2 regions of the Pseudofrankia inefficax genome follow, and region 1 is predicted to be linked to the other one. Evidence: riboswitches for the same ligand, from Rfam matches in the RefSeq annotation. Region 1 holds a riboswitch; the other holds the start of a gene.
The links. A riboswitch is a leader RNA that binds a small molecule or an ion and turns the genes downstream of it on or off. The one in region 1 is predicted to bind S-adenosylmethionine.
Positions count from the first base shown of each region.

Region 1 (4,574 bases):
GCTGCCAGCCAGGAGGCGATGCACGCCGCCCACGAGATCACCGGGCCGACGTACGCCCACTCGATCGTCACGACCGGCGAGCTGCTCGCCGCCCTGCCGACCGGTTAGCGGCGCCACGGATGGGGCATTCGCGGCAGGTCAAGGACGACAACCACCGGCGCGTGGTCACCATCGCCGCCGCCCGGTTCCGCGAGGCCGGGCTGGACGGACCCGGCGTCGCCGAGCTGATGCAGGAGGCCGGGCTGACCCACGGCGGCTTCTACCGCCACTTCGCCTCACGCGACGATCTCGTCGCCGAGGCCGTCGAACACCTGAGAGCGCAGTTCGAGCTGGGCCTCGACGCGGTGGCCGAACGCGGCGTCGCCCGCCTCGTCGCGGACTACCTGACCGAGCGACACCGTGACGCGCCGGCGACCGGGTGCGCGGTCGCCGCGCTCGGCGGCGACATCGCCCGCAGCACCGACCGGGCCCGCTCGGCCTACACCGAGCAGGTCCGGTCCTACGTCACGTTGCTCACGACGCCGCTCGACGCGGACAGCGACCCGGCAGCCGCCAGGCGCCGCGCCCAGGCGACCCTCAGCGCACTGGTCGGCGCGATGCTGCTGGCCCGAGCGGTCAATGACGACGAGCTGTCGCGAGAGCTGCTCAACTCGGTCAAGGACCAGCTCCTCGGCCCATCGCCGTCCTGACGTCACCGTCAGGCCCTCAGGAGAAGGCACACGACGCTACGCCGTAGGAAGGCCTGGACTCGGACGCGGGCCTTTTCTGTCAGGTGTCGCAGGGCGACGCGGCCGGCGTGGGCGCGGCCGGCGCCCCGCTGGCCCAGCCGGGCAGCAGCCGGTCGTCGCCGTCCGGTGCCCATCCGCCCGGCCCACGGGAGTAGCGCCAGCTCGGGCCGGTCGTCAGGTACTCGCGCACCGCGGTGAGCAGCCGGTCGACGTCGGCGGCCGTGGTGCCGACGCCGACGCTGGCCCGCAGCGCCCCGCCGGACGCGCCGAGTCGGCCCAGCAGCGGGTGCGCGCAGAACCGGCCGGCGCGCAGGCTGATCCCGTGCTCCGCCGACAGGTACGCGGCGAGCGCGTCCGGGTCGCGGCCCTCGACGGTGAACGCGACCACCCCCACCGGGGCCGTGTCCCCGGTGTGGCCGTCTCGGGTATCGCTGTCCATGGTGTCGGCGTTCCCGGTGTCGTCGCGGTCGGCGTCGGTCCAGAGCCGCAGGACCCGGACTCCGGGCAGGCCGGCGAGGCCACCTTCGAGGCGGGCCCGCAGCGCGTCGTCGTGGGCGGCGAGCGCCCCGGCGGGCAGCGCGGCGAGCGCCCGGCAGGCGGCGGCCAGTGCCGCCGCGCCGGGAAGGTTCGGAGTCCCGGCCTCGTGCCGCGCGGGAACGTCCGCCCAGGTCACCTCCGGCGACGGCGGCCCGTTCTCGGCTGGCGACGGCCCGTTCTCGTCTGGCGACGGCACGGCGGTCGGCGGGCGCAGGCTGACGTCGCGGACGGCGCCGCCGCCGGCCAGGTACGGCGGCGCGAGCCGCAGCCAGTCGGCCCGCCCGACGAGCGCGCCGGCCCCGAACGGCGCGTAGAGCTTGTGCCCGGACAGCGCCAGGTAGTCGACACCGAGCACGGCCAGGTCGATCCGGCGGTGCGGGGCGAGTTGGGCGGCGTCGACGAACACCCGCGCGCCGTGGGCCTGGGCGAGCCGGACGACGTCGGCGAGCGGCAGCCGCTCTCCGGTGACGTTGGAGGCGCCGGTCACGGCGACGAGCGCCGTCGGCTCGGCGCGCAGCGCCTCGGCGAGCGCGTCGAGCGTCCCCGCCAGGGTCGAGCGGACCGGCACGACGACCCGGTGCTGCGCCGACCAGGGCAGCAGGTTCGCGTGGTGCTCCAGGTCGAGCACGACCACCCGCCCAGGCCCCTCAGGCAGGTGCGCGACGGCGCGGGCCAGCAGGTTCACCGCGTCGGTGGTGTTGCGCGTGAAGATCACCGTGTCGTCCGGGCGGGCGCCGAGGAACCGCGCCACCTCCGCGCGGGCGTCCTCGTAGACGGCGGTGCAGACCTGGGAGGCGAAGCCGGCGCCCCGGTGGACACTCGCCGAGTACGGCAGCAGCCTGGCCACCTCGTCGGCGGCGCTGGTGAGGCTCGGCGCGCTCGCCGCGTAGTCGAGGTTCACGTGCCGGGTCCGGCCCCCGCCGACCAGCGGGATGTCAAGGTCACCGCCGACGACCGGCAGCAGCGGCACGGCTCCCGCGCCGGCGGCGAGGTCGGCCGTGCCGGCGGGAGCGCCCGTGCCCGCGGGAGCGCCCGTGCCCGCGGCCGGGTCGCCCGCGCGGCCGGCCGCGTCGCCCCCGCCGACGGCTGTGCCACCCGTGCCAGCCGTGGCGGCTGGAGTGAAGGATCGATCGAGAACGGACTGAGGGCGCGCCACAGCCATACTCCTTGGGTCCCGGGACCCTGGAAGGGTCCGCGCTTGCCGGCCGGACATCCCGGCGCGGCCTGGTCTCTACCCGAGGGGCACCCCACCGCGGAGGAGGGTTGCCGGCCAGCGAGCTCGGGCTTGCGCTGGCGCTCTTGACCTGGTTCGAACGTTAACTGATCTGTCTCACCTGCCGCCGTACGACGGCCCGACCTGGCGCGCGTACGTCGCCGCGGGCGGTGTCAACGACGCTAGCAGATTTCCCACCCACTTAGTGGGAATTAGCGCCGATCCGGCTGGTCTTGATCGCCGTTTCAGCCCTCGCATGGTCGTGACCTGGGCGTTTCCACAACCACCCCAGGGCCAAAACGGCGATCATGACCGACGGGAGTGCCGACTCGGCGCCGGCGCGACCGGTGGACCGCCCCCCGCGCCTCTAGTTGCACTTCGAGTGCAACTAGGTTCAGGATGGCCGACATGGACGGTCGCAACGCGCGGGGGGCGCGCAACCGGAAGGCGATCGTGGACGCGACGCTCACGCTGGTCGCGGAGCGGGGAGCGCTTCCGACCGCCCACGAGATCGCGCAGCGGGCCGGGCTCGCGCCCCGCTCGGTGTTCCACCACTTCCCCAGCCTGGAGGCCCTGCTGGCCGAGGCGGCGCGGTCGCGGGCCGACCTGTGGCGGTCGCTGCTGACGCCGCCGGAACCGGGCCGCTCGCTCGCCGAGCGGCTCGCCGCCGCCCTCGGGCAGCGCGCCGAGCTCTTCGAACAGATCAGCGCTGTCCGCCGGGTCGCGGTGCGCCTCGAGTCGAGCTCGCCGTTACTCGCCGAGCTTCTCGACGACAGCCGGGGGGTGCTGCGCCGGCACCTACGCCGCGCGCTGAACCCTGAGCTCTCCGCCGTCGGCCAGCCTGGCGCCGCGGGCATCGAGACCGCCGCCAGCTGGGAGATGTGGGACCTGCTGCGCCGCGACCTGCCGGTCGACGCGGCCCGCGCCGCCCTGACGGCCCTGATCGAGCCACTCCTGACCCGGGCATCCGGCACCGCGCCGTCCAACGCCCCGCCGTCCAGCACCCTGCCGCCCGGCGCCCCGCCGTCCAGTACCGAGCAGTCCAGCACCCTGCCGTCCGGGTCACGCGTGAGCCGGGCACCAGCGTCGAAGGAACACTGACATGGGACGCAAGATCCTCTTCATAACCACCGACCAGCAGCGCTACGACGCGCTGGGCTGCAACGGCGGCACCGTCGCCCGCACGCCCGTCGTCGACGGGCTGGCCGCCGCCGGACTCAACTACCGCCGCGCGATGAACCAGAACGTCGTCTGCATGCCGGCCCGCAGCACGATGATCACCGGCCAGTACGTGCGCACCCACGGCGTCTACGCCAACGGTGTCCCGCTACCGGCCGACGCGCCCAGCATCGCGGCGTACCTGAACGCGAACGGGTACCGCACGGCCCTGCTGGGCAAGGCGCACTTCGAGCCCGGCTTCGACCTGGAGGGCCGCTGGCCGGAGAACCGGCTGGCCCGGGACGGCTCGACCGGCCCGCACCGCGGCTTCGAGCACCTGGAGCTCGCGATGCATGGGCCTCTCCCCCTGTGGCACTACGGGAAGATGATCCACGAGCATCCCGGCAACCACGCCCAGGACTTCTACCAGCTCTTCGCCAACGGCGGCCTCAACGCGGCCGGCGGCGGTGACACCGGAGCGCCCCAGGTGAAGGTCAATCCGGTGCCGCGCGAGCTGTACCACACCGACTGGGTGGCCGAGCGCGCGATCGCCTGGCTCGACAGCCTCGACGCCGACGAGGACTGGTTCTGCTGGATCAGCTTCCCCGACCCGCACCACCCCTGGGACCCGCCCGCCTCGGAGCTGGGCCGGGTCAACTGGCGCGACCTCGACCTGCCCGCCGGGCATCCGGGCTCCCCCGAGGCCACCCGGAAGATCCTCGAAGGCAAGCCCGCGCACTGGCTGGCCTTCTACGACGGCTCGCACCCGAACCTGGAGGGTGGTCCCACCGAGTTCGTCCCGGCCCTGATGACCCACGACCAGGTCCGCGAGGTCAACGCCTTCACCCACGTCGAGAACGAGCTCATCGACGAGGCCGTCGGCCGGGTGCTGCGCCGGATCGACGAGCGCGGCTGGACGAACGACACCGACGTCCTGT
Region 1 is NC_014666.1:3,707,891-3,712,464, reverse strand. It holds gene FRAEUI1C_RS15290 (cysteine hydrolase family protein) at 1-108, shown strand, start outside; gene FRAEUI1C_RS15285 (TetR/AcrR family transcriptional regulator) at 120-689, shown strand; gene FRAEUI1C_RS15280 (aminotransferase class V-fold PLP-dependent enzyme) at 769-2,427, opposite strand; SAM riboswitch class IV at 2,455-2,570, opposite strand; gene FRAEUI1C_RS15275 (TetR/AcrR family transcriptional regulator) at 2,887-3,579, shown strand; gene FRAEUI1C_RS15270 (sulfatase family protein) at 3,581-4,574, shown strand, end outside.

Region 2 (4,574 bases), 3.5 Mb from region 1:
TCGTCGTTTCAGCCTGCTGGCACTCAGCTTACCTGAGTGCCAGTCCCCTGTTTAGCACTCGACCCCGGTGAGTGCAAGCTCGCTCCCCGTGCAGGCGAGCCCCGAGACCGTCCTACCAGCTGGCGCTGGCGTCGAGGGGCCGTGATCGTGAGTTAGCTCTCTGGTGGTTGTGACCAGGCCGGGGTAATGACCGCTAGAGGGCCAAAACGGCGATCACGTCGACTGGCGTGTTCGCCTGGCCGGTAGTGGATCGCTGCTTCTGCCCTGAGACGTGCGGCGGCCACGAGGCCGCCGGAGCGACGCGCTCACGCCAGCAGGGCAGAAGCGGCGGTGGTGCCTTCAGTCGTCGCCCAGCCCCGCGGCCTCGAAGGCGGACAAGGTCGGGGGGATCGTCGCGGTGGGGCCGGCGATGCCGACCAGGGGGTCGAGGGTCTTCAGGCCGTCGCCGGTGTTGTAGATGACGGTCTCGGCGTCGGGGTCGAGCAGGCCCTCGCGCAGCTGGCGGCGCAGGTTCGCGACGGTCACGCCGCCGGCGGTCTCGCCGAAGATGCCCTCGGTGCGGGCGAGCAGGCGCATGCCCTCGATGATCTCGTCGTCGGTGACGTCGGTGATCGCGCCGCCGGTGCGGCGGGCGACGTCGAGCGCGTAGGGGCCGTCGGCCGGGTTGCCGATCGAGAGCGACTTGGCGATCGTCGACGGGCGGACGGGGGAGACCGTGTCGACGCCGCGCTCGAAGGCCGCCGCGACCGGGTTGCAGCCGGCGGCCTGGGCGCCGAAGACCTTGTACGGCGTCGGCTCGACCAGGCCGAGCTTGCCCAGTTCGCGGAACGCCTTGTCGACCTTGGTCAGCAGCGAGCCGGACGCGATCGGGATGACCACCTGCGCGGGCAGCCGCCAGCCGAGCTGCTCGGCGACCTCGTAGCCGAGCGTCTTCGAGCCCTCGGCGTAGAACGGGCGGACGTTGACGTTGACGAACGCCCACTCGTACTCGTCGGCCAGTTGGCTGCACAGCTTGTTCACGTCGTCGTAGTTGCCCTTGATCGCGACAAGGGTGCCGCCGTAGACGGCGGTCGAGACGGTCTTGCCGTCCTCCAGGTCGTGCGGGACCAGGACGATCGACCGCAGGCCCGTGTGGGCGGCGTGCGCGGCGACCGAATGCGCGAGGTTGCCGGTGGACGCACAGGCGACGGTGGTGAAGCCCAGGTCACGGGCGGCGGACAGCGCGACGGAGACGACCCTGTCCTTGAACGAGTGCGTCGGGTTCGCGCTGTCATCCTTGACCCAGAGGGTCTTCATGCCCAGCTCGGCGGCCAGCCGCGGCGCCGGACGCAGCGGGGTGAAGCCGGCGCCGAGGGATACCCGACGGGCCGGGTCGTGGCCGGCGGGCAGCAGGCCGACGTAGCGCCACAGGTTCTGCGGACCGGCCTCGATGGACGCGCGGGTCACCCGGCGCAGCCGGTCCTCGTCGTAGGCGATCTCCAGCGGCGCGAAACACTCGAAGCAGACGTGTTGCGGGCCGAGCGGGTAGGTCGCGCCACAGTGGCGACAGGAAAGCGAGACCGCGGGGTTCGCGTCATCGGTCGTGGAGCCCGACTGGGCGGCGCGCTCGGGCGCAAGAGTCATCGCTGATCTCCTCATCTTTCCCGGGGCCGGCGGTGGCACCTCGGGTCGGAATTGGCACCTGCCGCGGGGAGCCTGCCGTGGACCACCCCCAACAAGACTGGGCCGCGCCCATCAGGTGATCGGCTGACCGGCTCGGTCAGAACCACCTTGGTCGCGCGAAGCGCGACACCGGCGGTCCGGGGGTCGCCCCCCGGGCAGGCATCGCGGCTGTGGCGAAGCTGATCCCCGAAGGGATCAGCGAGCAGGCTCATCCGCTCGGTTGCCGGGGCTTCACTGGGCCGTTCCCTCTGCCCCTCTGGATGAGCCATGTTCAGTTGTGTGTCCGTACTGTAGACCGCCGCCACCCCCCGCGCATCGTCCTTTTGGGCGCACAGGGTGTGATGCGGCTTGCGTCCCACTGCACGTCCGGGCGGCGGCCGGGGTGGCTCAGGACCCGATGATGGAGTCCCCCGGGACCCGACTTCGGAAAGACTCGGGGTTGCCGGACGTTGCAGGGACCAGGCCGGACACCGCGCGGCGGATGAGCTGATCGCGCGGCAACCGGCTGCCAGGAGGAGCCACGCGCGTGAGCATCCGTGCCGTCTACACCGATCTCGACGGAACCATGGTCGGCCCGAAAGGCTCGTTCTTCGTCGCCGAGGACGGATCCCACACCCTCGAGGCGGCGCAGGCGCTCGTCGACCTGCATGCCGCCGGCCTGACGCTCGTGCTGGTCAGCGGCCGGACCAGACCGCAGCTCGTCGAGGCGGCGGCGATCTTCGGGGCCGACGGCTTCATCGGCGAGCTCGGCGCGATCGTCGGCTGGGACCACGGCCGCAGCAGCGAGATCCTGCGCGGCGCGATGCCGGAGAGCTACACCCAGGTGCCCGAGGAGCTGCTGCACGAGCTGATCGCGGCCAACCCCGGCCGGCTCGAACTGCACACCCCGTGGCACACGGGCCGCGAGCTGGACGTGATGCTGCGTGGCAAGGTCGACGTGGCGACCGCCGACGCCTGGCTGCGCGACGCCGGCTTCGACTGGCTCTCGATGCGTGACAACGGGCTGATCGCTCCGCACCTCATGCCGGGCCTGGGCGTGAACCCGCACGTCTACCACCTGGTGCCCGAAGGGGTGGGCAAGGGCGAGGCCGTCGCCTGGGACCTCAGGCGGCGCGGCATCGACCCGGCGGACGCGATCGCGATCGGCGACTCGGCGAGCGACCTGACGATGGCCCGTTTCGTCGGCCGGATGCACCTGGTCGCCAACGCCCTGCGGCACCCGGACATCCCCACCCTGCTCACCTCCTACGACAACGTCGTGGTCGAGAAGGAGGCGGTCACCCTCGGCTGGGCCAGCGCCATCCGCGCTGCCGTGGCCGGTCGGGCTCCGCTGGCGGCCACGTCCTGACGGGCCGCCGGGGCCGTGGTCTGGATGTTGCCCGCGGCGGTGCACCGGCAACTTTCGGTCGGCGACCGCGGCCGGATTTTTGCGCGGCCGATCGGCGCCGACCTGGTCATGTGACGCGGTCAACAGGTCTACTCTGCCGTGTGTGCCAAACCTGACCCGAGCCGTGCTGGCGGGGCCCGATCCGGCGGCCGCCGGCACCGCACGGGTGCTGGTCGCCTCGAACCGAGGCCCGGTCGCGTTCTCCCTTTCCGATTCCGGCGCGCTGCTGGCCCGGCGGGGCAGCGGCGGCCTGGTGAGCGGGATGCAGGAGGTGATCCGGGACGCGGCGGCGGCCGCGGCCGGGCAGGGCGACGCCGCCGAGGGCGGTGAGACCGACCCCGAAGATCCGCCGTCCGGCATCGTCTGGGTGTGCGCGGCGCTGTCGGACGCGGACCGGCGGGCGGTGCGGGTGGCACCGGACGGCCGGCTCGATCGGGCCGGTTTCGACACCGGCGGCGCCGCGATCCGGATGCTCGACGTGGACCGGGTCGTCTTCGACCGGGCCTACAACGGGGTCGCCAACCGCACGCTGTGGTTCGTGCTGCACCTGCTGTTCGCCCCGGCCAGCGAGCCGAGCTTCGGGGCCGCGTTCTGGCGCGACTGGGAGGCCTACGAGGCCTACAACGCGATGTTCGCCGACGCGCTGGCCCTCGACGCGGCCCACGGCGCGGCCGTCCTGATCCAGGACTATCACCTGACGCTGGTCCCGGGCCTGCTGCGCAAGCTGCGCCCCGACCTGCGGATCTCGCACTTCACCCACACCCCGTGGGCGCCGCCGGACTACTTCCGGATCCTGCCGGACCGGGTGTCCCGGGCCGTGATCGGCGGCATGCTCGGGGCCGACCGGCTCGGCTTCCTCACCGCCCGCTGGGCGACCGCGTTCCGGGACTGCGCCCGCGTCCTGCTCGGCGACGAGGTCGAGATCGACGGTGTCGAGACCTGCGTGCTGGACGGCGGTCTCGATCTCGCGCCCGCCCCGGGGCCGATGGCCCCGCCGGCAGCGCTGATCGGCGGGCCGGCGCTCGGCCAGGTCTTTGACGAGCGGCCTCCGCCCGTTGTCGACCCGGGCCAGCCCGGTCACCGGGTCCGGATCGGCGTCCACCCGCTCGGGGTCGACGCCCCGGCGCTGCGGGCGCGGGCCGCGGCGAAGGACGTGGCGGCGCGCGCCGCCGAGCTGCGCGAGGAGGTCGGCGACCGGCGTCTGATCGTCCGCGTCGACCGCACCGAGCTGTCGAAGAACATCGTTCGTGGCCTGGACGCCTACCGGGAGCTGTTGCGCAACCATCCGGACTGGTGCGGCCGGGTCATGCACCTGGTCTGCGCCTACCCGTCCCGGCACGACCTGCCCGAGTACCGGGAGTACACCGCCGCGGTGCAGCGGATCGCCACCGAGATCGAGGACGAGTTCGCCACCGACGGCTGGCTGCCGCTGCGCCTGGAGGTCACGGACGACTACCCGCGCTCGCTGGCCGCGCTGACGCTGGCCGACGTGCTGGTGGTCAACCCGATCCGCGACGGGATGAAC
Region 2 is NC_014666.1:176,153-180,726, forward strand. It holds gene thrC (threonine synthase) at 340-1,623, opposite strand; SAM riboswitch class I at 1,868-1,929, opposite strand; gene FRAEUI1C_RS00705 (HAD hydrolase family protein) at 2,189-3,010, shown strand; gene FRAEUI1C_RS00710 (alpha,alpha-trehalose-phosphate synthase (UDP-forming)) at 3,153-4,574, shown strand, end outside.
Region 2: another riboswitch for S-adenosylmethionine. It lies ahead of thrC (threonine synthase); the one in region 1 lies ahead of FRAEUI1C_RS15280 (aminotransferase class V-fold PLP-dependent enzyme).